Linked DNA regions of Bdellovibrio bacteriovorus. Each later gene encodes a partner of the first gene's protein in a complex. Links are inferred from orthologs where the notes say so. Each region holds a gene or a part of one and is shown on either strand. Other genes may lie near its edges. The genes, in order: dnaG and dnaB.

Region 1 (9,306 bases):
GCTTCCTTAGTCAGATTTCGTTCTTGATCGTATGTCAAAGTGGTTTCATCACCGCGCAGATTCCCCTCGCGTTGGCGGTGCTGTTCGGTCGAGCACGCCGCCATTAAAAGGGGAATGGAAGTCAGAAAAGTTCTTCTTCCCATTGGGGTGCTAATCCATTGATCTAAGACTTCATCGAGTTTTAATAGAGCTTCTTTTTGATTCATATAAAAACTAAAGCAAACGCCTTTCTGAAGAGCCACATTTTCTTTCGTGAAAACAGGCGAAAGTCCAGGTCAAACCCCTTGGGCCCGGGCGTAAAAATTCCGAAAAAGAAGCATGCGTTTTATGTACGTATTGCTATTTCTTTTTAGTTTCCATTTTTCTTGGGCCATCACCCCCGAAGAAGCCTGTCAGTTTAAGGAAGCCGTTCAAGCAGCGCCAGATGATTTTTCATCCCGCGATCGCATGATGGCGGAAGAGCTTTGCAGTGCCGCTGGTCACTACGAAGAACCTTTGCTGCCGGATCAGAACGCTTCAAAAAAAGTCGGCACCTCGGCGGCGATGACGGACTATTCCGAGTTCTATCAGTCACTTTCAAAGTCCTTAAACAGTTTAAATAAACCCGAGATCTGCGACCCGAAGGAAAACGCTCCGAAAGGCGTCGTTTATCCGACGATGACTTTAGCAAAAACGGCTGCCGGGAACATTCCGGTGTCTGTGTTGACGGAAGACGAAGCTAAAAAGATTTTCTCTGAATTTTCTAAAGACGAAAGATATGCTTTCGGTGCAACTCAAAACGGGTGCTACGCCCGCGCCCATATTTTTGCGCAACAGATGGAGAAAAAAGGTATTCGCGTCGCCAAGATGTTTTTAGAAGGGGAGCTCATCATTCCTGAAGAGAAGCGACAATATCCCGAAAACTACATGTGGAATTACCATGTGGCCCCCGTTGTCGCCGTTCAAACCAAAAAGGGAATTGAGTTGCATGTTTTAGATCCGGCTCTGTATGACAAGCCGGTACCGGTGAAGCAGTGGACAGATAAACTTTTGACGACTCCACAAGCGAAGAAAGAAGCTCTTGCGTACATCACTGATCGTTTTAATTTAGGGCCTTTACGTGGCGAAACTTTGCCCTCGGCCAAGAACGAACCCAATCGTTTGAAATGGCATGCTGCGGACACAGTTCAATCTGAGCAAGAATTAGAGGCTCGTCGTGAAGAACAAAGTATGTTGGCTTATGAGCGAGAGCAGTTAAAGCGCGAGAAGGGACTTTAAGATGAAATTCATTCTAGTGACGTTGCTTCTGTTTTCTCAAATCTCATGGGCGCAGACATCTACGCCGAAGTCGCAATCATTTACCGACAAAGTATATAAGATTGAAAACGTGAACGAAAAAGTGCGCGTGTCCTTTAAGCTTCATCCCAGCATTTATGAACTGACGGGTAACGAGCCGTTTATGGATAATCTCAAACAAAGTTTGAAATTAAAAAAACCAGTGAAGTTTTCCATCGATCAAAAGACACGCAAAATTATTGATGTGAAAGGGCCTTAGTTAGCCCTTTCTGCCAAATCCAAAAAATCTTCTTTTAGGTTTTTGACCTTCTGATTTTTTTCCACCGCTGTTAGATCCGCCACTATTTTTGTGGGGAGCTGCTTTGTGGGGTTTTCCACTGTGGCTTCCGCTATGGGAGCTTGCACTTTTCGAAGCTTCTGCTCTGTGAGGTTTGTTTCCCCCGTGAGAAGCATCACTTTTTCCTGAATCGTGTCTGTGTGGTTTATTTCCTCCGCCATGAGCAGGGCTTTTCGGTGCGCCTTTTTTAGAATCTGCGTGATGTGGTTTACCACCACCGCCACCAAAGGAGCGCTTCGGTTTTTGACCAGCGCGATTCTTGGCCTTGTTCTCTAGGCGTTGACCTTCAAGAATGGCTTTCGCTTTACCCGCACTCATGACTTGAGCTTTCTCAACAGCTTCAGAGTGATAAGGTTGATTCTTCACGACCGGAACCGGCTGACGAGTGACTTTCTCAATCGCGTACATGAAGGATTTTTCTTCCGCTGTACAGAAAGAGATCGCCGCTCCCGAAGCCCCGGCACGCGCCGTTCTTCCGATACGGTGAACGTAGCTTTCAGGAATATGGGGAACTTCAAGATTGATAACGTGAGTGATACCTTCGATGTCGATACCACGCGCAGCGATGTCCGTAGCAACAAGAACGCGAACGTCCCCGTTGCGGAAATCTTCTAGGGCTCTTTGGCGAGCGTTTTGAGATTTATCACCATGGATGCCCGCCGCCGTGATGTTCGCTTTGACAAGTTTATCTACGACACGATTTGCCCCGTGTTTCATTTGCACGAAGACCAGAACTTTATAAAGATCATTGTCGTTTAGAAGATGAATCAATAGATCCAATTTATCTTTCTTCTCAACGTACATCACTTTTTGATCCACTTTTTCTGCCGTCGAAGACGTCGGCGTTACTTCCACTTTTTCTGGATTTACTAAAATGCTGTGCGCGAGTTTAGAAATCTCAGGTGGCATCGTTGCCGAAAAGAATAAGTTATGACGTTTCTTAGGAAGCAAAGGCAGAATGCGTTTAATATCCTGCATGAATCCCATATCCAGCATACGATCGGCTTCATCCAGGACAAAGATTTCCACTTTATCCAAACGTAAAAACTTTTGAGAAAATAAATCTAACAAGCGGCCCGGAGTCGCAACCAGAATATCAACACCCGCTTGCAAAGCTCTGACTTGCGGGTTTTGTCCTACGCCACCATAGATGACGGCATGTTTTAGCTTTAAGTGCTTGCTGTAAGCTTCAATATTTTCGTGAATTTGAATCGCCAACTCACGTGTCGGAGTTAAGATCAAAGCGCGCGGGCATTTTGCCTCGGGACGCGTATGATGTTTTGCTAGGTTCTGCAAGATCGGCAAACTAAACGCGGCCGTTTTTCCAGTTCCTGTTTGGGCAATACCCAAAAGGTCTTTCCCTTGCAAAAGAATAGGGATGGCTGCCAACTGAATGGGAGTTGGATTTTCATATCCTGCTTCTTTTAACGCAAATTGAAGAGGGGCTATTAAGGGAAGATCGGTAAATTTTGTCGTTGTCATGAAAGGCCGTTGTAACAGCCTAAAGGCCTTTAGCGCAAGGCGGATTTCTTTTGAGCGGTTTTCAGCAATTTTTGCACTGCCCACAGGATGTCTTTGTTATATGCAAAGATCTGTGAAGCATCTTTTGTTCTCATCCAGGCAACACCTTTGTGATAATCGGCATCGTCCACTTTATGAGGGGGAGTCCATTCCTGATCTAACTCTGCCAAATAGAACACAGTTCGACAGGCGTGCACTTTTCCATTCCAAGGGAAGTCGTACTTTCTTTCAAAGGCCGTTTCTTCAATAATGCGGACCTTATAACCTGTTTCTTCCAGACATTCGCGGGCGGCGGCTTCGGGAAGGCTTTCACCAGGCTCAATCGCGCCCCCAGGTAAAAAGAAATAAGGGGCTTGTGACGTTGGATCTACGGCATGAAATCCCAGAATTTGATTTTTGTGAACCACCACAACGGAGGTTCGTTCACGATAGACCTTTTCGGATTTCTCTGTCTTTTTTTCTTCACGGCGGTCTTGAAAGAAGCCTTGCAGAAGGGCCGCGCACTCTTCAGCTAGAACACCGCCAGCCACTTCCACTTGATGATTTAGTCGAGCGTCGTTCAGTACTTGGTAAAGGCTTTGAACCGCGCCACCTTTAGGATCCGAAGCGCCATAGACCACGCGTTTTATTCGAGCTTGTTGAATCGCTCCGGCGCACATCACACAAGGCTCTAGCGTGACATACAAAGTGCAATCACTCAGTCGCCAGCTTTGTTTTTTTTGTGAAGCTTTATGAAGGGCAAAGAGTTCAGCATGTCCCAAAGGAGTCTGCTGTCGCTCACGAGTATTGATTGCCCAAGAAACCAGGCCTTCAGGTCCAACAAGAAGAGCGGCAATAGGAACTTCTCCTTTGTCCGCTGCTTTACGCGCAAGATTTAAAGCCTTGCGCATCCAATATGAGTCTTGTTGGGAGATAGAGGACACTATTTTTCCTCGGCCACTCTTTCACGAAGCTTAACGTGATCCTTCACACTCGCTTTACGCATGCGAATGTTCAACATCTCAACACCGACGGAGAATGCCATCGCGAAGTAAACATATCCTTTTGGAATGTGAACTTCTAAAGCCTCGACAATCAAAGTGAAACCGATCATCAGAAGGAAGCTCAACGCTAAAATTTTCAATGAAGGATGGGAATCAACGAAATCGCTGATGCTTTTCGCAGAGAAAATCATAACTGCGGTCGAAGCTAGAACCGCCGCGATCATCACGGACAATTCTTTCACCATACCTACGGCAGTGATAACAGAGTCTAACGAGAATACGATGTCCAAAAGAAGAATCTGGATGATCACCGCACCGAAAGAATGCGCGACGTTCTTAGACTGACTTCCATCAACGCCCTCAAGCTTGTGATGAATTTCAGCCGTACTTTTAACGATAAGAAACAAACCACCCAGAAGCAGAATCAAGTCGCGACCTGAAATCTCTTGGCCCAGGGCAGAGAAAATAGGCTCTGTAAGACCGATGATCCAAGACAAAGAGAACAAAAGCAAAATACGAGTCAAAACCGCAAGACCCAAGCCCGTCATGCGCGCTTTTTGCTGTTGGTCTTTAGGAAGTTTGCCAGCAAGAATCGAAATAAAGATAACGTTGTCGATTCCGAGCACAAGTTCCAAAGCGAACAATGTACCAAAGGCAATCCAGATTTGAGGGTTCGAAAGCATTTCCATCATAGTGGTAAAACTCCTTTATGAGCTAAAGGAGTTTATAAACTACTTTGTGGCTTTTGGGTATTTAAGATCTCTTTGGTAGAACGCTTCTAGCCAAGATTTTTTGGGAAATAAAACATCCCATTTCTTTTCTAACGAGTAAGCCATGTACGGCGTTTGCACGCGGTAGTTCCATTCACCTTGGAGGCTAAGCACATGGAAAGTGAAGCTCTCAGCAAAGTCTTCATAAGGTGAAACGGCCGCATAAGTTGAAACGAAGTTTGTCTGATCCAGTTGTCGATAGAAGCTTTCCATGTCGGCGACTGTCAGGCGTTCATTACAACCATAAAAACAAAGCTTATCCCAAAGTGGAAAACGTTGTGCATCCTGTGGATACATCGGGTTTTTCCAGCTTAAAGCACCAAAAGAATTTGCCGCGGGAACCATTTTCCCAAACTCGACCGGATCCCACTTGCTCAAATCACAAGTTTCATTCGCAGGGCAGACAAATTCATTCGCGGAATTTGCAAAATCTAAAATATGACCGATTTCGTGAATGAAAATATATTGAAGCGCGGACAAGCTATGCGGAAGGATAACTTCGACTCGCGGTCCATCTGGTAAGTGTACAAAAGGAGGGGCGATAATGCCGAAAGCTTTTTGCTCTTTCCAACCGAAGACGGAAGTCGCGTCGTATGCTGTTTCTAAAAGTGTACGGCGAACCCCGATAAAAGAACCTTCGACCTCGCCTTTTTCGTTGGCGCGAATGATACCCGCATAGGCTAAAGACTCCACATCACTTTCAACGAAAATAGCATCAAGTCCGCAAAAAGCCTTTTGCAGCTTTTCGGGCAAAATATCGTAGATCTTTTCAATGGGGGCGGCGAAGTTTTCGGACCCGCTAAGACACTGGCGGGGGCCATTCGGTGAAGATGAGTTATCCACCAAACAGATCACTTGTTTGATGCGGTCTCGGCAGCTAACTGAATTCAACGGAGTGAATCTTTGGCTAGGGGTGCGTTCAATTTGGAATTCTGAGGGCTTCAGGATGTAAAAATCCTCCCAGGCAAAGGCCGCCGGAGTTAAGGATAAGACCAGTAATATCAAACAGATAAGATTTCTCATAAACACCCCTCGATGAATTTTTCCCGTGCTTTCCCTGGCTGCGCAATAAAAAAGCACATTGGAAATAATAATTCATCGCGTTAAGACCCCGAGACTTGCGCCTTTTATGCCGCTTTGTTATACACTCATCTCTCATTTTCCACATCGAAGGGCAGGTGATTGTCGTGGCAATGGTTAAGATCAAAGACGGTGAGTCTTTTGAATCTGCTTTCAGAAAATTCAAAAAATCTTGCGAAAAAGCAGGAATTCTTTCTGAAGTTAAAAAACGTGAACACTTTGAAAAGCCCTCAGTAAGACTTAAAAAGAAGTCTCTTGCAGCTCGTAAACGCGCTGTAAAAAAATCGAGAAAAGGCTGGAACGACTAGTCCTTCCTTTGCGAAGATAGTTTTTCAAGAGGCGGCCCAAAAGGTCGCCTCTGTTCTTACAGACAGACTGTTGAATAAGACCCATCCGACTTCATTGAACTTCTTGCGGCTGCGCCTTTTTGAACAGTCTTACTCTCGGAGGTATCGATGGAAATCAAAGATCAAATCACTGCGGATATCAAAGCCGCGATGCTCGCGAAAGACAGTGCTAAGTTGGGAGCTCTTCGTATGCTCCAAGCCGCGATCAAAAACCGTGAAATCGACATGCGCCCGAACCCAATCACAGGTGATGAAGTTCTTGGCGTAGTTAAAAAACTTGTTAAGCAAAGAAAAGAATCTATCGAGCAGTTTCAACAAGCAGGTCGTCAAGACCTTGTAGATCAAGAATCTGCAGAGTTGAAAGTTCTTGAAGTTTATTTGCCAGCACAAATGAGCCGTGAACAAATCGAAGCTCTTGTAACTGAAGTGATTGCAGCTACTGGCGCGAAAACTGTGAAAGACATGGGACCTGTGATGAAAGAAGTCATCGCTCGTTCTGGCGGTGCGGCTGATAACAAAGTAGTAAGCGAAGTAATCAAATCTAAACTTGCGTAAGAAGGTTCATGAGATTTTCTCAAGACTTTATCGAGAGAGTTTCCGAGGCCAATAACCTCGTCGATATCATCTCTCAATATACTCAGTTAAAACCAAGTGGTAGCGGCCTTATGGGCCGCTGTCCATTTCCTGATCACGTCGAAAAGACGGCGTCGTTCTCTGTTTCTGAGACGAAACAAGTCTATCACTGCTTCGGCTGTCACAAGAGTGGAAATATGTTTTCATTCTTACGTGATTACCAGGGTATGAGTTTTCCTGAAGCGGTCGAGTATCTTGCTAATCGCGCTAGCATTCCAATGCCAGCTCCTGAAAAGAACGAAGGAGCTCAAGACCAAGTCGCTGAAAAAAAGAAGTTGTTGTTAAAAGTAAATAAGCTCGCAGCTCATTACTTTTCAGAGCAACTTCACCGTGTTCCTAACGATCATCCGGTGAAAAAATATATCGCCAGCCGTGGCCTTTCTAAAGAAGTCATCGAGACTTTCGGGATTGGCTATGCGGTTGCCGAATGGGATGGGCTAGAAAAGCATTTAGCTTCTCACAACATCTCTATGGCCTTGGCCGAAGAAGCGCGTCTGGTAAAGGCTCGCACGAATAAATCCGGTTACTTTGATATCTTCCGTGATCGTTTGATGTTCCCGATTTTCTCGGCGATGGGTGAGCCTATTGCTTTCGGTGGACGTTATTTAGAGAAGAAAGAAAACGAACCGAAGTACCTGAATTCTCCTGAAACACCGGTCTTTATTAAGGGGAAAGTGCTTTACGGACTTTCTCAGACCGCTCGTTATATCCGCAGTGATGACATGGCCCTTATTGTAGAGGGGTACATGGATTTAGTTTCTTTATATCAGGCGGGTATTCGTAACGTCGTTGCGACAATGGGAACGGCTTTGACGCCGGATCATGGGAAAATGCTTAAACGCATGACCAAAAACGTGGTGGCGATGTTTGACGGCGACTCTGCCGGAATGGAAGCCGCCGAACGCAGTCTACCGATTCTACTAGCTGCCGATTTGTATCCAAAGGGCCTGACGCTTCCGAACAGCATGGACCCTGACGATTACGTGAAAAAGTATGGGGCGGAAGCCTTGAAGGCCGAGCTTGATAAGGCTCCAGACCTTTTTGTGATGATTTTAGCGCGTTGGATGGAAGGTTATCGGGGCGAGGCTTCGGAAAAAGTGAAGCTCGCAGATAAGCTAAAACCTTTATTTGAGGTCATCCCGGACTTGCGCTTAAGAGATCTGTATTTGGCCGAGGCCGCCCAAAAAATGAGCGTAACTCTGCCCTGGTTGCGTCAAGCTGTCGGAATACAGGGAAGTGGTCCTGTTTCTTCGCAAAACCGTTCGGCTATGACTAGGACGGTGCAGCCAAGCCCGCAGACTAACCCTCAAGGCCCGGCTCCCGTGTCCCAATCAGTAGAGGGTGGCAAAATCTCCCTTAAAGGAGCCTCTAAAGCTGAACTTCTGCTATTAGGATTGGTACTCAAAAGTCGTGCCAATTTTGATCAATTTGTGAATGAAAAATTGCTTGAGAGCGTCGCCCACGACGGAGTGAAAAAGATCCTAGAAAAGGCGACGGATGTGTATAGACAAGATCTTAATAAGTTTGATAAGTTGACCAGTCTGCTTGTCTCTTACGTCGATCAGCCTGAATATTTATTTCAAGCCGGTCCACAAGCTGAAACCGAGCCAGGGTTCGATGAAGAGGCCGAGATGAAGCTCTTGCGTGATTGCTTTAAACGCGTGCGTGAAAATTTCTTAAGAGAGCAAGCAAAGCAATTGGCGCGAGATCTTAAAAACGAACCTAGTTCGGAAAAGTTGGAACAGATTATGAATATTCAGAGAAACCGAATCTCTCTGAATAAAGGGTAAAAGGCGGGGTATTGATGAAACCGAACCTACCAAACAAACAAGAGAAAGAGCCCGTAAAGGTTCTTTCCCTGCAAGAACAAGAAACGTTGATTAAAGAAGAAATTCAACGATTTCTGAAGCTTGCGAAGGAAAAAGGCGCGTTGACTATTGAAGAGATCAACGACCTTCTTCCGCCTGAAATTATCGCTCCTTCGGTGCTCGATGCATTCATGCACGCGCTTGAGGGTGGTGGTGTAGTAATTTCAGACTTGTCTGAAACTTCGAAAGAAGAAGAGGGCGAAGGAGCATTCCTTGAAAGCCCGGATTCTGAAGACGAAGAAATAGATGATGAAGAAAAAGCCGAAAGCGAAGACGTAAAGGGTAATGACCCTGTTCGTCTTTATTTGCGTAAAATGGGTAGCGTCTCTCTTTTAACTCGTGAGGGTGAAGTTGAGATTGCCCGTCGTATTGAAAAAGGGGAGCGTGAAATCGTTCGTGCGATCCTTTTGTCACCTCTAGGTACGTACGAGATCATTCAACTTGGTAAACGTCTTGATGAAGGCCGTATCAAAGTTAAATCGATCTTCCGTG
Region 2 (16,908 bases), 160 kb from region 1 along the record:
GTCTTTACGCGGTGATTGAGTGGCAACAATCAAGTGGATGCCGCAGGCGCGCGCTTTTTGCGTCAGGCGCTGAATCGGCTCTTCGATGTTTTGTTTTTCCACGATCATTAAATCCGCAAGCTCATCCACGACAATCACGATAAATGGAAGCGGTTGATAGTAATACTGCTCAAGTTTGGCTTTTCCTTCTTCGAGCTCCAAATTGATTTTTTCGTGTTCTTCAATTTCCGCTTTTGAAAGCCCGCCGGTTTTTTCATTGAAGGCTTCAATTTTACCGACGCCGAATTTCGATAAAGATTTATAACGCTTTTCCATTTCGCGCACCGCCCACTTCAAAGCCGTTGCGGCTTTCTTTGGTTCCGTCACGTGAGGAAGAACTAAGTGAGGCACTGTAGAAAACGGAGCTAAGTCGACCATTTTAGGGTCAATCAAAACCAAACGCAGTGTCTTTGGAGAATGGCGGAACAAAAGACCCGTGATAATAGAGCCGACGAACACCGACTTACCCGAACCCGTTGTACCCGCGATCAAAAGATGCGGCATCTTACGAAGATCCACCACTTTAGGTTCGCCATCCACGGCGCGACCGACAGCCATCGGTAACGCAAGATCTTCACTCCAGAACTGATCTTCGGCGATCAAGTCTTTATAATAAACCGTCTCACGCTTTAAGTTCGCTGTTTCAATACCAACAACATCTGTTCCCGGGATATGACCCACGACACGGACAGATTCAGAAGAAAGAGCCAAAGACAAATCATCTTCAAGCTCTGAAATCTTACTGATCTTAACATCCGCATTTGGTTTAAACTCATACATCGTAACAAGCGGGCCGGGCTTTGCATCCTGGATCGATCCTTCGATCGAGAAGTTCTTAAGCTTTTCCACCAATGAATCCGCTTTTCTTTGAATCTCAGCTTTATCAATTTTAATACGGGACGCTGGAGGGTCTTCTAAAAGAGCCAGCTTCGGCATATCCCAATTTTCAATACGACGAGGTGGTTTCGCCTTCATAACAACTTTGCGCTTTTGCGCAAGCTTCAGGGCCGGCGTTTCTTCCTCTTCCTCTTCGATTTCTTCTTCTTCTTCGTCTTCTGCAGCTTCAGCATCTGCCTCAAGAAGCGCGTTTAGATCCTCGTCTTCTTCCTCTTCATCTTTTCCAACAAATTTTTTGTCTGATAGCGGGAAGACAGTTTTAGGTTTCTCGTCTTTAGCCTCTAACTTTTTAGCTTTGGCTTTTTTCTCTTTCACAAACATGCCGGCAAAAAAGCCCGCAAGCTTATCCATGATTTTCTTCTTCTTTAAGAAAGCCATAAAACCGCGCGGAGTTTCTGAAAGCTCTTGCAAAGATTTTTCGAAATAGAACACGATGAGCACAGCCATTAACGAAAGCAGAATAACTTGCACACCGATTGAATTAAAGGCGCGCATCAAAGCCTGAGAGACTCCCAAGCCTAAAAGACCACCCAGATAAATCTGCTCTTTGAAAACTTTTGTCGTAGGTAAATAAAGCGACAAAAGAGCCGCAATATTCACAATCAAAAGAAGAGCCCAGACAAAGCGAATATTCTTAAGATTGAGCGGCTCCCCCTGAAAGCTTGCGTACGCAATACGTAAAAAGCTCACAACGACAACCCACGCCGCCAGCCCGAAAGCCTGATAAAGCATGTCTGCAAGGAAACTTCCCACGATACCGCAATAGTTCGTGGCCTTAAGCCCTTGCCCAATAGAATTCATGGAGGGATCAAATGGATTGTAGCTGAACAAAGCCAGGGCGAGGAAAAGCCCTAAACCTAAAAAGCTGATTGCAATGACGTCCTGACGAAACTTCTTAAGAAAATGATTCATTTAAAAAATTTACGAAATTTCCCGTAGTTAGTCATTCTAACAGGCGCATCCTTGACTTAAGACTGGTGCGGTTTCGAAAAATGCCGTATACACGTATCCTTGCAACGAGCCTGACCCGCAGGGTCAACGCCAGGAGCCTGTTTAGCATGCTAAAAATAAACGAGATTTTCTATAGTGTTCAAGGTGAAACGACGTATGTGGGACTTCCCACCGTGTTCGTGCGCCTGACGGCATGCAATCTGCGCTGCACTTACTGCGACACCAAATATTCTTATTATGAAGGTGAGTTGCAAAGCCTGGAAACAATTCTAAAAGAAATCGAAACACACAAAACACCGTATGTCTGCATCACCGGTGGAGAACCTCTTTTACAAAAAGAAGTTCACACATTGATGAAGACATTATGTGATCGCAGTTACAAAGTTTCTTTGGAAACCAGCGGATCAAAAAGCATCGAGCACGTCGATCCGCGCGTAAAAATAATTTTGGATGTGAAAACTCCTGATAGTGGAGCCGCAGATTCTTTCTTGATGAACAACATCAGCTTTTCCACGCCCAGCACGGAATACAAGTTTGTTATTTGTTCTGAAAAAGATTTTGAATGGTCCGAAGAATTCTGTCGTCAACACAATTTATTTGAAAAATTTGTGGTTTTATACAGCCCATCATACGGCCAAGTGTCTGAACGCTGGTTGGCAGAAAAAATTTTGCATCAAAATTCATCTGCGAGGTTGCAATTGCAGCTGCATAAGTATATTTGGTCTCCCGAAACACGCGGAGTGTAGTCCACTCCAAAAATAATAAGCTGAACATTCTTGGGAGTTCCATGACGCCGAACCTAAACAGTTCCGATAATCTTTTTGTCGCTAATCTTCAGTCCGTAAGCTTGGAAAAGCTTGTGAAGAGCAAACTAGAAGTTTTATTTGCTCAACAAAAAGAAGCTCAAGTTGAGTTGAATGGTTTGTACAACGTCGTTATCGAACAAGTAGAAAAGCCTCTTTTAGAGCTGGCTTTGCGCGCTTATAACGGAAATCAAGTTAAAACTGCGCAAATGCTTGGCATCAATCGCAACACACTTAAGAAGAAAATTGACAACTATAAGATTCGTGTAAAAAAACTGAACTAAGAGATTAGTTTTCGGAAGAATGCTTTGGATTCTAGTGAACCGAAGCATTTATCAGAAAACTTGTGCACCGGCGGGCCCGTTTAGAACCACCATCTTTGTAGAAGCCCCGCAATTTTTTTAGTCTTTTGTTTTAAATCTTCGTTACTCTTAGAGGGGTTCAATGAGTACACGGATTCCACCTCAGAATATTGAGGCCGAACAGTCTATTTTGGGCGGTCTCATGCTAGACCGAGAAGCTTTGGACCAAGTGGGTGATATCCTTGTGGCTGAAGACTTCTACAAGCCGTCTCACCAGAAGATTTTTAACGCCATCAAAGAGCTTCACAGCAAAAATCAACCTGTGGACATCATCACCGTGACGAATATTCTTCAAGGTGAAGGCTCTATGGAGATGGCCGGCGGACCCGAGTATTTGGTCAGCCTTTTAGATAAAACAATTTCCTCTGCAAATATCGTTACTCACGCAAAGATCGTAAAAGATAAAGCGACGTTGCGTAAGTTGATTCAAGTTAATAGTTCTCTTATTGAAAAAGCGTACGAACAGGATTTCGCGGACGTTGAATCGTTTGTCGATCAAGCTGAAAGTGAAATCTTTAAAGTCGGTGAAGCCAAAGCTGCTACGGGCCTTGTTGGCTCTATGGAAATCGTGCGTGCTTCCATCAAGAAATTAGAAGAGCTTTATAAAAATCAGGTCGAAGTCACGGGCCTTGCTACCGGCTTTAAACGCCTAGATGAAATGACTGCCGGACTTCACCCTGGCGAGATGACAATCATTGCCGCTCGTCCTTCCATGGGTAAGACAGCGTTCTCTCTTAATATCGCACAACACGTGGCTTTAAAGCTTAAAAAGACTGTGGCCTATTTCTCTCTAGAGATGGGTAAAGAGTCCATGATGATGCGTATGTTGGCGGCCGAAGCGAAAGTGGGCTTGGGTTCCCTTCGTAACGGTAAAGTCAGCGATTCTGAATGGCCTCGCTTGATTCATGCGGCTAGTCTTCTTTCTGAAGCCAGCATCTTTATCGATGATACGCCAGGTGTTTCACCTTTTGAAATTCGCTCTAAGGCGCGTCGCTTGAAAGCTGAACACGGATTAGATTTGATCATGATCGACTACTTGCAGTTGATGAGCATGAAGCAAAAAATGTCTTCACGTGAGCAAGAGGTTGCAGAAATCTCTAAATCTTTGAAGGCCATCGCCAAAGAATTGAAAATTCCTGTTATTGCTCTTGCCCAGCTGAATCGTGGGGTGGAAGGCCGTACAGAGAAAAAACCAATGCTTTCTGACCTGCGTGAGTCCGGATCGATCGAACAAGATGCCGACGTTATCATGATGCTTTATCGTGATGACTACTATGATAAAGAAAATCCAGATAAACAAGGTCACGCCGAAGTGATCGTGGGTAAGCAGCGTAACGGTGCCACTGGCCCCGTTAAAATGCGTTTCGATGCCCAATACAATAGATTCCGTGATGCCGAGCCGGAAGAGCGTAACATCAACCCGATGCCGCCACCGCAAGCTCCACCTCCGATGCCAGGCGGCAGACCTAAAAACTTTGCACCAGGCGCACCAGTTTAAGATAATGGGCTTCTATGAGGCCCTTACTTTACTTCTTTCAGCGTAAATCAAAACCTCAAGCGTTTAAGCCCGTGGTCTTAGTCACGGGTTGTTCCGCTGGCATTGGCTTAGCCTTAGCCGAACTTCTTTATCACTGCCAAGAATATCGTGTCGTAGCCACCGCCCGTGAGCACAGTCTTGAAAAAGTGCGCTCGCACTTTTTAGAAAACGATCGCTTCATAATTCGTCCTTTGGACGTGACCATCGAAGAAGACCGCGTGCGCCTTTATAACGAGATTCAAAAAACCTGGGGTGGAGTTGATATCCTGATAAATAACGCCGGTATTTCGTATCGTTCGGTCATTGAGCACATGACTGAAAAAGATGAAGAGCTGCAAATGGCCACCAATTATTTTGGCCCGATGGGACTGATTCGCCTTTCTCTGCCACACATGCGCGCCACCGGCCGTGGTAAGATCATAAATATTTCTTCGGTCAGTGGGATGTTAGCCATGCCGACGATGGCATCTTATTCAGCCTCTAAATTCGCGTTAGAGGGCGCCAGCGAAGCCTTGTGGTATGAAATGCGGCCCTTCGGTGTGACTATCACCCTCGTGCAGCCAGGCTTTATTCACAGCAATTCTTTCAAGAACGTGTATCACACCGAATTGTCGGATCCGACTCGCAATTGGAGCGGCCCTTATTGCGACTTCTATCAGAACATGACTCCGTTTGTGGAAAAGATGATGAACATGTCGCTAACCACTCCAGAAAAAATTGCGAAGCAGGTTTTGAAAGTGATGAAGCAAGAAAATCCGCCGCTCTGGATTCCAGCGACCCTGGATGCGACACTCTTTTATTACATTCGTCGTTTGCTGCCTCGACGTATCCTTTTGCCATTCCTCTATTGGAATCTGCCTAAGGCACGTACTTGGTCTAAGGAACATTCCCACCGTCGACAGAAGTAAGCTAGACCAAAGCCCAAAGCCGTTTTTTGGAATTGAGTTCTCTTTAACCTCTTGATTTAGTCAAAGCGTCTTACAAAGCGAGACCCTTGTTAAGCATGGAGGCTGATCATGGGAGAAACTTTAGCAAAGACAGTGATTGCGGCAACCGGACTGCCTCAGGATCCTGTCGAACGTGAATTCAATGCCCTGTTAGAAAAGTACGGGAAAAGCCCAGAAACGCTCACCATTGAAGAGTTGCGTGAAGTCATGGCTGAATACCTTCAGTTGGTTTTCCTTGAAATGCAGGACGAGCAGAGCGCTTAAAAAATATCTTCGATAATACAAAATAAAAAAGGCTCCTCATCGGGAGCCTTTTCTTTTTAGCTTTTATCTAAAAACTATTTTCCAGAAAGCTTTTTCAAAGCGTCTTTTACGAAAGTAGATTCAGATTTCACTTTTGTGTAAACGCTTACTAGAGAGCAGTCATCTTTTCCGTCTTTACCAGCACCGCGGCTAGTAACACCCCAAACATATTGAGTGCCGTTCACTTCAAGGAAAGCCGGACCACCAGAGTCACCGTGGCAAGCACCTTTACCTTGAGTTTGATCAAGAAGGATTTCGTGTTTACCGAAATCTTCAACGATCTCAACGTCGACTTTGCGAAGTTTGTTATCGCTTTTTGTATTCACGCCATCAGTTTCGATCAAACCGTAACCAGCCAAAGTCACTTTTTTACCCGCTGTCAAAAGTGTCTCGTCATCCAAGAACTTCGCAAGTTGGTAACCAGGAGCCATCGCGCCAGAGAATTTAACAAGAGCTAGGTCATGAGCGTCTTCACCTTGCTCACCCGTTTTTCCGTATTCTGTATGAATAACGTAATCTACAACAAGACGGATATCGCCTCTTTGCATGTTATTTAGATCTGTATTGAAGATCACATAAAGAGCGACCTCTTTATATTCGGAACCCACTTCAGGAACGCAGTGACCTGCAGTCAAAACGATATTTGAAGTTAGCAAAGAACCTGTGCAGATGAATTGACCTTCTTGGCCATCTTGAGTGACCACAGAAGCCACTAGAGCCACCGTAGACTTCGCAATAACGTCTTTAGAATCAACAGGAACGCCACCAATTATAGATGTGCTATCAGCGCCTAGTTGAACAGAGTTCTGTTTCGCAGGAGAGCAGGCAATCAAAGATCCCAAAAGACCTGTAACTAGAGCTGCTTTAAAAACTGTGGATTTCATAGTGACCCCCCAAAGTGAGGGCCGTTAAACACCCAAAATGGAACCAGTGCAATACAAATTTTCAAATATTTAAGATAACAAAGTCTTATAGTGGAAGTGCGTCATTTTTAAGCAGGTGAAATGACTATAAAAAAAGGGATCTCTTTTGACGGAGATCCCTTTTAAGAACTTTCGATTTACCGAAACTTTCTCGTTATTACGCTCTTTCAACAGAGATCTGGATTTTTGCTTCCATACCTTCTGCGTAGCGAACAACTGCCTTGTGTTGACCCAATACTTTGATTGGCTCTTCAAGGTGAATGTCACGACGGTCTACTGAGTGACCCATTTTTTGCAATTCTTTAGAGATATCTGTTGTAGTAACAGTACCGAAAAGTTTGTCAGTCTCACCAGCAGCCAATTTGAATGTTACAGTTGTGCCGTTGATTTTGTTCAAAAGCTCTTGGCGTTCTGCCAATGCTTTTTTCTTTTTAGCTTCAGCTACGCGTTTCAAGTGTTCGTACTCTTTTACGCGTTTTTCAGTAGCTTCCGCTGCCAATTTACGTGGGAACAAGAAGTTTCTTGCGAAACCTTCAGAAACGTTCACCAACTCACCAACACGACCTACATCTTTAACGTCTTTTTGAAGAATAACTTTCATGTGATCTCCATTTTTGTTAGTTGCTTTCAGCAGGCTTCACCTTGTTCAGGCGAGCTCTGAAATCAACCCAGTAATCGATCAAGCCAACCACGCTCAAAACAAGCAATAACTGACCGACCAAAATTATGTACGTCAGAACTCTCATGAAAACACCGGCTTTCATAGAATTCAGAAATACCTCCAACACTGCCAGCCCCTGAAAGAAATAAAGAACGATAACAACGTTCACAATATTCACTGCGAGGATGGAAGTGGCCTTACCGCCAAAACTCACCATTGTTAGAAGGAAGGCAGTCATCGCAACCCAAATCACAAAATCCGGAACGCGATATTCTAACAACTTGAGCTGAGAGGCAATTTTCTCACGGGGCAAATTGAGCCATGAAAAAACCCTTCTCTCAAAAATTAATCCCACACCCAACGTTATGATTAAAAGAATAACGATGGCTGAAGGAATCTGCTGCACCAGAATTGCCGGATCCAATTTCACCGCCGGATTCATTTTTTGAACCTGAGCGGAAAACTGCTCCATTAATTTTTGGACTTCAGCATACGTGTTGATTCCGTTCTTTTGAAGTGCTCCAAAAAGTCCCAAGCCAGCGGCTGCAGAACCAATTGCGACACTCGCAAGTCCAGAGATCCACCACCCAACACCCTTTTGCTCTAACTCCATGTAGGCCCCTAAAGTCATCCAAACAGAGCCAAGGAAAAGCGCCAGAGGTTGTGCGTTCAGGAGCCACGCCGCTCCCGTTGCCACAAGTCCCAAAATCCAAAAGGCGAGGGGACCGTAGGCTTTACGTAGTACACGAAGAAGAGGCGCTCCCATAACCACAGTCAACATCGACAACAAAATCGAGAGAGATGAAATTGTGATGAATTTCTGTGGCGTCGCGGTCTTCTTCATGGATTACGCTCTTAATTATTCGCCTTTTTCGAAACGTTCTGCTTTTGCAGCTGCGAAGGCAGCTTTACGAGCAGCGGCTTTTGCTTCACGCTCTTTTTCGCGAGCAGCAGATTCAGAAAGACCTTTTTTGAAGCCTTCCATGAACTTAGCCAAAGAAACACGCTCGTCCAAACGAGTGTGCATAAAGCGAAGAACTTTGTCGTTGATACGCATAGTTCTTTCAAGCTCAGCGATAGCTTGAGTATCTGCTTCGAACGTAGAGTGGAAGTAGATAGCTTTTTTCATTTTGCCGATGGGAGTTGCTAGAGTTCTTTTACCCCAAGTTTCCAAAGAGTTGATTGAACCTTTGAAAGATTCGATCGTAGCTTTGTTCTTTTTGAACAAATCTTTTTGCTCTTCAAGAGTTGCATCTGGGTGCATAAGAACCACAACTTCGTATGGCTTTTTCGCAGATTTAGTAGTTTCCATGAACTATATCCTTTCGGTTTAAGCCCCCACCATAGTGAGCGGGAGCAAGGATGACTTTTTTAAAATGTTTAGAGGGTTTAGCACGGCTTAGGACCAAGCACAAGGATTAGGCATTTGAATAGTGAATAAACCGGTCCTAGAATACTTAAATGGTCACTTTTATTGAGATTCTTGATGGCCCCAATGAGGGTTCCCGCTTCAAGGTTGAAGACGGAATCACCCTGGGTCGCTCCAAGGCCGACATCATTATCAAAGACCCCAAAGTTTCGGGGACCCACGCCCAGATCTCTATCGACGGGAAGGGGCAGTTTGTTTTGATGGATTTAGACTCCTCCAACGGCATCCATATTAGTGGTCGCCGTGTAAAAAAAGTGGCGTTATTACCAGGGGTTATCTTTGAGGTAGGTCGCACCCAGTTTAAAGTTATTTCGGTCGAAGAAGAGATCGCGATCGATTTCAGTCGACTTGTGACGTGGCGCAATATTTTAAAGGACAAGCTGTCAGAGGTCACACCTCCCGAGCCCTCCGAACAAAGCCTCGTATTGCAAAGATTTAGCCCCGCGTTAAAGCTCACGTTCACCCAAGGTATTCAGACGGATGAGGAAATTATTTTAGGCTATGGGCCCCGTAAAGCGGGTTCCGAGTCCTTAGATATCGAACTTCACGATGAAGATGCCCCCAAAGAGGCTTTCGAACTTCATCCCGGTCCAGGTATGGTTGAATTAAAAATCAAAGCTCCTGGTCGTGTGACTCTTAACAATAAGTCCGTTGATGCCGAAATGCTTAAAGATGGCGACTTGATTTCTTTTGGAAACACGCTCATTAAAGTGACGTACTTGTAGAGAGGCTTCATGTTAACAACACCCAAAACCACCGGCAGCTTTGAAAGCTTCGACGGCACTCCGATTTATTATGAAGTGCGCGGGGAGGGTGAGCCTTTAATTCTGATCTACGGTATTGCCTGTATCATGAACCACTGGCACCACCAGATCGAATATTTTTCCCACAAATACAAAGTCATCACTTTCGACCTTCGCGGACACCAAAAAAGCAACCCAGTGACCGACATGAGTCAGTTAACGATGGAAGCTTTGGCAAAAGACGTTTTTGCTTTGATGAAGCATTTAGAGATCAAACAGGCTCATTTTGCAGGACATAGCTTCGGCGCTCCTATCATGCTCAAAGCTTATGATGAAAAGCCGGAGGCTTTTGCATCGATGATTTTCATTAATGGCTTTGCTCGCAATCCTATTAAGGGAATGTTTGGCCTGGATGTGATCGAACCCTTCTTTTATTTCGTGAAAGAACAATACGAAAAGCAACCCTACATGTGGAATACTCTGTGGAAATTGGCTGTTGATAATCCTATGTCTGTGTATATCGCGGCTCTGGCTGGTGGATTCAATCTTCGCGTCAGTCATATAAAAGATATCGAAGTGTACTTAAGAGGCGTGGCGCGCTTAAATCTTGAAGTCTTCATCACTTTATTTGAAGAGCTGATGGAATATAACGGGGAATCAGTTTTAGAAAATATCAAGGTGCCCGCACTCATCATCTCGGGCGAAAAAGACATGGTGACGCCTTTACGTTTCCAATATCATTTCAAAGAGACGATCAAACATTCTGAGTTTGTACTTGTGCCGTATGGCTCACACTGCACGCAGTTGGATTTTCCTGATTATACAAATTTAAAAATGGAAAAGTTTTTAAAAGAAGTGTCTTCCAAAAAATAGTTCTTAATTTTTATTTTATCTGAAAATAAAAAAGCCACCTCAAAAGGTGGCTTTTTAGTTTTTCTTTTCAGCTTAAAGATTATCTGTAAGCCGCTTTCGTGATATCAAACCCGTAGCGTTGAACAGAATCATCAGATGTGAAAACGATTTTTACGTACTCACCGTCAATTGTTGTTGAGAACGAGTCGTCGTTTTTACCGCTCATGTCAGAGACCTTCTTGCCGTTAGCATCGAAGAACTCCACTTTGTCATAATCTCTTTCTGTGTCGAATTTAGAGAAGTACAAAGCGATCTGTTTTGCTCCTGGAACACGAACTTCAAACTCTTCCTTCGTTTTTTCTTTATATGGATGAGCCGAAGAAATGCTGACAGGAACAGTTTGCCAGTTGATCGGATCATTTGGATCTGGAGCCGGCAATGTATTTGTCAACATTGCATAAGCATTCACCATGCCACCTTTAGATTTACCACGAAGTCCCGCGATTGGTTTAGAGGTCGCGATAATTCTTTCTTTCATTTCAAGCGCTGTCAGGTTCGGCTCGTTAGAAGCCAATAGAACCGCCATACCAGAAACGTGTGGAGTCGCCATCGAAGTTCCAGACCATGAATCGTATTTTCCACCAGTGATAGAAGACACGATATTCACACCCGGAGCACCTACGTGAACTTTTGTTTTGCCGTAGTTAGAGAAAGAAGCGATTTGGCCTCTGTTATCAATCGCCGCTACCGAAAGTACGTTTGGTACATCGTATGTAGCAGGGTATGTTGGGCTCGCGTCGTTATTATTAGACTCGTTACCCGCCGCCGCGACGAAAAGTGCGCCAGCAGCATTCGATCTTTCGATAGCTTGCTTCAAAGTTTCAGAGTAACCACCGCCACCCCAAGAGTTCGACATGATTTTCGCACCCATTTTTGTTGCGTAGTCGATTCCTTTTAAAGCGCCATCAAGTGAGCCTGAACCGCTTGCAGAAAGGAACTTCACGCCCATGATACGAACGTTCCAAGCTACACCCACGATACCTTTGCCGTCATCACCCGTACCACCAATAGTGCCCGAGCAGTGAGAACCGTGACCGTGATCATCGAGTGGATTACCAGTTGGAGCGTTCGCATTAACGAAATTCGCACCGTGGATATCGTCAACGATACCATTTCCGTCGTCGTCAACTCCTGGTTTACCATTCGCTTCAACTTCGTTCGTCCACATATTGCTAACTAGATCCGGGTGATTGTAATCAACACCTGTATCGATAACAGCGACGATAATGTCTTTAGATCCTGTTGTGATATCCCATGCTTGTTCTGCACCGATATCTACACCTGCAATACCTGCGCGACGCTCAGAATCTTGTTGTCCGCTATTTTTCAATCCCCACAGTTGACCCAACATCGGGTCATTTGGAGTTTTGTTAATTCTGTAGATGTAGTTTGGTTCTACGATGTCTACAATTGGATTTTCAGAAAGGGATTTAACTACGTTTGACTGGATTTCAAACACCGGGCGTTTGATAACCACAATGTTTTGTCCGGGAATAGTGTCTTTTACGTAAGACCCCAGTTGCGCGCTAAGAACATTGATCGAAGATTTCGCGGAAACAGAGTCTTTCAATTTAACAATGTATTCGCCTGGAACTGATTCAGCTGGCGCCGCAAACGCATTAGCACCAATAAGTAGTAAGCCTACCATGGCTGCTTTAGAGGCTCTTTCCATAAGCCTTTTCATAATCCCCTCCTTCATTGGGTGATTTTCAAGCGAACGAACGAGGAAAAATTTTCCCTGAACGTGCCCAGTTCCAAAATGGTACCAATGTGAAGGTGAGCTGGTTATTAAATTTTGTAGAGGAGAATTACTTGGGGCCAATTCTTAGCACTAGGTCGTGTTTTTCCAGACGAAGGACAAGGAATTTTCTAGCCATTCTTCTAATAGACGAGACTAAGACACGGCCTTTTTTCCGGACGTTGGTCGTGTTTCTTGCTCGATAAAATCAAAACTCAACTGTTGTGGAGATTTGAGTGTCGCGATTTTCTGTGGGTTTGCAGCGATCTCTTTTTTCTCTGAAGGAGTTGTAACATTGACTCCATAAGAAGCTTTCATGAGGTGTTTAATAAATGCTTCTTTGACACTGTCCGGAGCATCTTTGTTGAAACCTAACTCTTGCATCAATACATCAATCTTCTTCATAGCCAATCCTTGGTCTAGTTTCGGAAGTTTGTTGCGTTAGCTTTAGAAGAAATCAAAAAAGATGTGATGTCGAAGATGTCTCTGTATGAGACGACCTTAGATGCAGAGTTTAAAGGTTAAAAATTATAATATTATTTTACACCGTCAGGATTTTTAGAGCGGGATTTTGCAGTATTCGCTTCAACTTCACGAATGCGGTCCGCGACACCGCGCGCCCATTTTGCGCCATTTTTAGCGTCAAAATGTAAACCGTCTGAAGTTGTCTTGATGTCGTTTTCACTAATACCGATTTCCGTGGTGCTGTCGATGACCTGACAACGGGGAGCCACTTCATTCTTGATGATTTCAATTACGCGAGCGAGGCGCATGTTCGACTTAAAATAGGGTTTTGAGAGCGCTTTATCAGTCCACGTTGGCGTCACCCAGTAACAAGTGCCATTGAATTTGTTTTTGTTCAGCACTTCGGTGATCTGCTTAACTTGTGCAACAACGGTTCTATCAGACTGAGAATTGGGATTTTTGTAATCGGCAAAGTTATCGCCCAATTCGATAATAACTCTTCGCGGTTTTTCTTCATCTAAGAGGGTAGATAGCAATGGGGCCGTTGCTTTGGTTCCGCCAGGAACAACCTTCTGTTTGTCGTTTTTTCTGTCCGCAAAACCATAACTCAAAGTCCGTTTTGCTTCGGATGAGTCCGTGAATGAGCGAGCCGTTCCACCCGCAAGACCCACGGTGCGCACATTCTCTTGCGCCACTTCGCTGAAATATTTGTGAAGATTTTCACCAAAAGGTCCCACGACGTGTGAATCGCCAATGATCAAAGTGTTCGCCAGCGAAGTCGTAGAAATTAATAATGAAAGAACCAAAGCGGACTTATTCATTCCTTTATGTTGCCGTCGATATTCCTGAAACACAAGACAGCACAAGAAGGGGCTGGGTAAAAATAAAAAAGGGAGCCTTTTAGACTCCCTTTTTTACATCATATTTGATTTTAAAAACTAGCCCGCGCCGCCATCACTGTGTTTTTCACGCTTCGTTGCGTTCGCCACTAGGAATTCACGGTTCATACGAGAGATGTTTGTAAGTTGAATGTCCTTAGGACAAGCCGCCTCACAAGCACCTGTTGTCGTACAAGCACCGAACCCTTCGGCATCCATCGCAGCCACCATGCGAAGAGCACGTTCTTTTCTTTCAACCTGACCTTGCGGAAGCAAAGCCATGTGCGAGATTTTTGCTGAAGTGAATAGAGCAGCTGAAGCGTTCTTACAAGCAGCCACACACGCACCACATTGTATGCATGTTGCAGATGACATCGCCTCATCCGCGTCTGCTTTTGGAACCAGGATCGCATTTGCATCAACAGCATTGCCAGCATTTTGACTGATGTAACCACCCGCAGAGATAATTCTATCCATTGCAGAACGATTCACCATTAAGTCTTTAATAACCGGGAAAGCTTGTGCGCGGAAAGGCTCAATCGTCAACGTTGCGCCGTCCGTGAAATTTCTCATGTGCAATTGGCACACGGTTGTTGATTTCATGGGACCGTGAGCTTCACCGTCGATCACAAAACCACACGCACCACAAATACCTTCGCGGCAGTCATGGTCAAATGCGATAGGCTCGTCACCTTTAGAAACAAGCTCTTCGTTCACAGCATCTAGCATCTCAAGGAAAGAAGCGTCTTCAGACACATTCTTAGCTTGCAAATCTACGAAGCCGCCTTGGTCTTTAGGACCTTTTTGTCTCCACACTCTTAAAGTCAGATTCAATGTTTTTCCAGCCATGTTACGCCTCTTATTTATAGCTACGAGTTGCTAGATGTACGTTTTCAAATTTCAATTCTTCAGTGTGGCGAACAGAGGCTTTGTTTTCGCCTGTGTATTCCCACGCAGCCACGTGACAGAAGTTCGCGTCGTCACGTTTTGCTTCACCGTCAACTTGGTATTCTTCACGGAAGTGACCGCCGCAAGACTCTTTACGTTCCAAAGCATCGCGACACATCAACTCGCCAAGCTCCATGAAGTCTGCAACGCGTCCGGCTTTTTCAAGCTCTACGTTCAGATAGTTTGCATCACCAGGGATGCGCACATTCTGCCAGAATTCTTCACGCAATTTTGGAATCTCTTGAAGAGCTTTTTTAAGACCTTCTTCGTTACGACCCATGCCACAGTATTCCCACATGATATTTCCAAGTTCTTTGTGGAAGCTATCAACTGTGCGGTTACCTTTGATGTTCATAAGTTTAGAGATCTCTTGTTTCACACCATGTTCAGCCGCTTTAAAGGCATCGTTCGTGATCGAAACTTTTTCAAGCTTCGTTGAACCAAGATAGTTACCCAAAGTATATGGAAGAACGAAGTAACCGTCTGCCAAACCTTGCATCAATGCCGAAGCACCAAGACGATTCGCACCGTGGTCAGAGAAGTTTGCTTCACCCGCGACGAACAAGCCTGGAATTGTTGATTCCAAGTTGTAATCAACCCACAAACCACCCATTGTGTAGTGAGGAGCAGGGTAGATCATCATTGGTTGTTTGTACGGATTTTGACCTGTGATCTTTTCGTACATTTCAAACAAGTTTCCATAACGCTCAGAAATTTTGTCTTCACCCAAACGTTTAATGGAATCTGCGAAATCAAGGTAAACCGCTTTACCAGATTCATTCACGCCACGGCCTTCATCACAACGATACTTCGCCTGACGAGAAGCCACATCACGAGGAGCCAAGTTACCGAATGAAGGGTAAACGCGCTCTAGATAGTAATCGCGTTCGTTTTCTGGAATGTCGTTTGGATGACGTTTGTCACCAACGGCTTTTGGAACCCACACGCGACCGTCGTTACGAAGAGACTCAGACATCAAAGTTAGTTTTGATTGGTTTTCTCCGTGAACCGGGATGCAAGTTGGATGGATTTGTGTGTAACAAGGATTGGCGAAGTAAGCACCACGTTTGTGGGCTTTCCAAGCCGCCGTCACGGCACAAGCCATCGCATTTGTTGAAAGGAAGAAGACGTTTGAGTAACCGCCGCTGGCGATAACAACAGCGTCTGCTTCGTGAGATTCAATTTCGCCTGTGATCAAGTTACGTACGATGATACCGCGTGCTTTTCCATCAACGATAACAAGGTCCAACATTTCACGACGAGTGCGAAGTTCAACCGTGCCCGCATCAACTTGTCTCATCATCTCTGAGTAAGCACCCAAAAGAAGCTGTTGTCCTGTCTGACCGCGAGCATAGAATGTACGAGAAACTTGCGCTCCACCGAAAGAACGGTTTGCTAAAGTTCCACCGTATTCGCGAGCAAATGGAACACCTTGCGCCACCATTTGGTCGATGATGTTCGCCGACACTTCGGCCAAACGATAAACGTTGGCTTCACGCGCGCGGAAGTCGCCGCCTTTTACCGTGTCATAGAAAAGACGGTAAGTAGAGTCACCGTCATTTTGATAGTTTTTCGCGGCATTGATACCACCTTGAGCTGCCACCGAGTGAGCACGACGAGGAGATTCATGCACGCAGAATGCTTTTACTTTGTATCCAAGCTCACCTAGTGATGCCGCTGCAGACGCACCCGCAAGACCTGTTCCGACAACGATGATAGAGTGTTTTCTTTTGTTGGCAGGATTAACTAGTTTGTAATCGAACTTCGATTTGGTCCATTTGTCTTCAATAGAGCCACTAGGAATTTTGCTATCTAATTTGTTAGCCATTTATCTGCTCCTTAGTGTGCAAACACGAAAAGGTAAAGTGGTTGAGCGATAAAACCCAAAGCTACGATGATGCCATATGTGTAGCTTAGTTTTTTCCAAAGACCGCGGTAAGAGCCTTCCATCAATCCCAAAGATTGGAATGAAGAACCCACGCCGTGACTTAAGTGGAAGCCAAGAAGAATAAGAGCGACCACATACCAGATCACATAGCCTGGCATTTGGAAAACTTCTTCCATCAATCTAGCAAGGTCACGCATCACAACACCGTTCACGGTTGTTTCGTAGTGAGTGCCATATTTGAAAGTGATCAAGTGAAGAATGATAAAGACAAGAATCAAAGAACCCTGAACCGCCATAGTGCGAGAAGCAAGACTCACTCGTTTTTGCCCTGAAGCCGCCACTGCATAACGCGAAGATTTCGCAGCTCTGTTTTGCGCGGTCAATGAAACTGCCATGTACACGTGAGTGATTAAGGCCAAAACCAAAATCGCTTCTGCGACATAAAGCAAGTTGCCGCTTGTGATCGCATGTCCGTAAGCATTGT

The links.
Region 2: the proteins of dnaG (region 1) and dnaB are in contact, whole or in part, in a crystal structure (PDB 2R6A), measured with the Geobacillus stearothermophilus proteins. The link is inferred for Bdellovibrio bacteriovorus from one-to-one orthologs. Residues at the interface, in WP_049624496.1 of Geobacillus stearothermophilus: Lys456, Leu457, Leu458, Pro459, Ala460, Asn463, Ala464, Leu467, Leu535, Leu536, Ile537, Ala538, Gln544, Glu545, Asp548, Tyr549, His552; in WP_033016901.1 of Geobacillus stearothermophilus: Ser13, Glu15, Ala16, Gln18, Glu91, Leu92, Asp94, Ala95, Val96, Pro97, Thr98, Ala99, Ala100, Asn101, Tyr104, Tyr105, Ile108.

The regions. Positions count from the first base shown.
Region 1 is NZ_LUKD01000001.1:1,655,060-1,664,365, forward strand. Bases 6,365-9,306 are described here. They hold dnaG (DNA primase), read left to right. Parts: upstream 6,365-6,876; coding sequence 6,877-8,736; downstream 8,737-9,306. Other genes in these bases: AZI87_RS08030 (GatB/YqeY domain-containing protein), read left to right, coding at 6,422-6,868; rpoD (RNA polymerase sigma factor RpoD), read left to right, coding at 8,751-9,306. Outside these bases: AZI87_RS07990 (M48 family metalloprotease), read right to left, coding at 1-206; AZI87_RS07995 (protein-glutamine glutaminase family protein), read left to right, coding at 328-1,257; AZI87_RS08000 (hypothetical protein), read left to right, coding at 1,259-1,534; AZI87_RS08005 (DEAD/DEAH box helicase), read right to left, coding at 1,535-3,094; tRNA adenosine(34) deaminase TadA, read right to left, coding at 3,124-4,056; AZI87_RS08015 (TerC family protein), read right to left, coding at 4,056-4,805; AZI87_RS08020 (hypothetical protein), read right to left, coding at 4,848-5,909; rpsU (30S ribosomal protein S21), read left to right, coding at 6,080-6,274. UniProt on the Escherichia coli protein: RNA polymerase that catalyzes the synthesis of short RNA molecules used as primers for DNA polymerase during DNA replication.
Region 2 is NZ_LUKD01000001.1:1,485,446-1,502,353, reverse strand. The notes cover bases 2,463-5,342. They hold dnaB (replicative DNA helicase), read left to right. Parts: upstream 2,463-3,134; coding sequence 3,135-4,550; downstream 4,551-5,342. Other genes in these bases: AZI87_RS07205 (SDR family oxidoreductase), read left to right, coding at 4,565-5,342; AZI87_RS07215 (helix-turn-helix domain-containing protein), read left to right, coding at 2,675-2,974; AZI87_RS07220 (radical SAM protein), read left to right, coding at 2,463-2,633. Also shown: AZI87_RS07225 (DNA translocase FtsK), read right to left, coding at 1-1,848; more of AZI87_RS07220, read left to right, coding at 1,995-2,462; more of AZI87_RS07205, read left to right, coding at 5,343-5,497; AZI87_RS07200 (hypothetical protein), read left to right, coding at 5,606-5,800; AZI87_RS07195 (S1 family peptidase), read right to left, coding at 5,875-6,723; rplI (50S ribosomal protein L9), read right to left, coding at 6,920-7,363; AZI87_RS07185 (DUF2232 domain-containing protein), read right to left, coding at 7,380-8,267; rpsF (30S ribosomal protein S6), read right to left, coding at 8,283-8,735; AZI87_RS07175 (FHA domain-containing protein), read left to right, coding at 8,885-9,577; AZI87_RS07170 (alpha/beta fold hydrolase), read left to right, coding at 9,587-10,468; AZI87_RS07165 (S8 family serine peptidase), read right to left, coding at 10,548-12,191; AZI87_RS07160 (hypothetical protein), read right to left, coding at 12,402-12,650; AZI87_RS07155 (SGNH/GDSL hydrolase family protein), read right to left, coding at 12,782-13,531; AZI87_RS07150 (succinate dehydrogenase/fumarate reductase iron-sulfur subunit), read right to left, coding at 13,649-14,437; AZI87_RS07145 (fumarate reductase/succinate dehydrogenase flavoprotein subunit), read right to left, coding at 14,448-16,364; AZI87_RS07140 (succinate dehydrogenase cytochrome b subunit), read right to left, coding at 16,376-16,908. UniProt on the Escherichia coli protein: The main replicative DNA helicase, it participates in initiation and elongation during chromosome replication. Travels ahead of the DNA replisome, separating dsDNA into templates for DNA synthesis.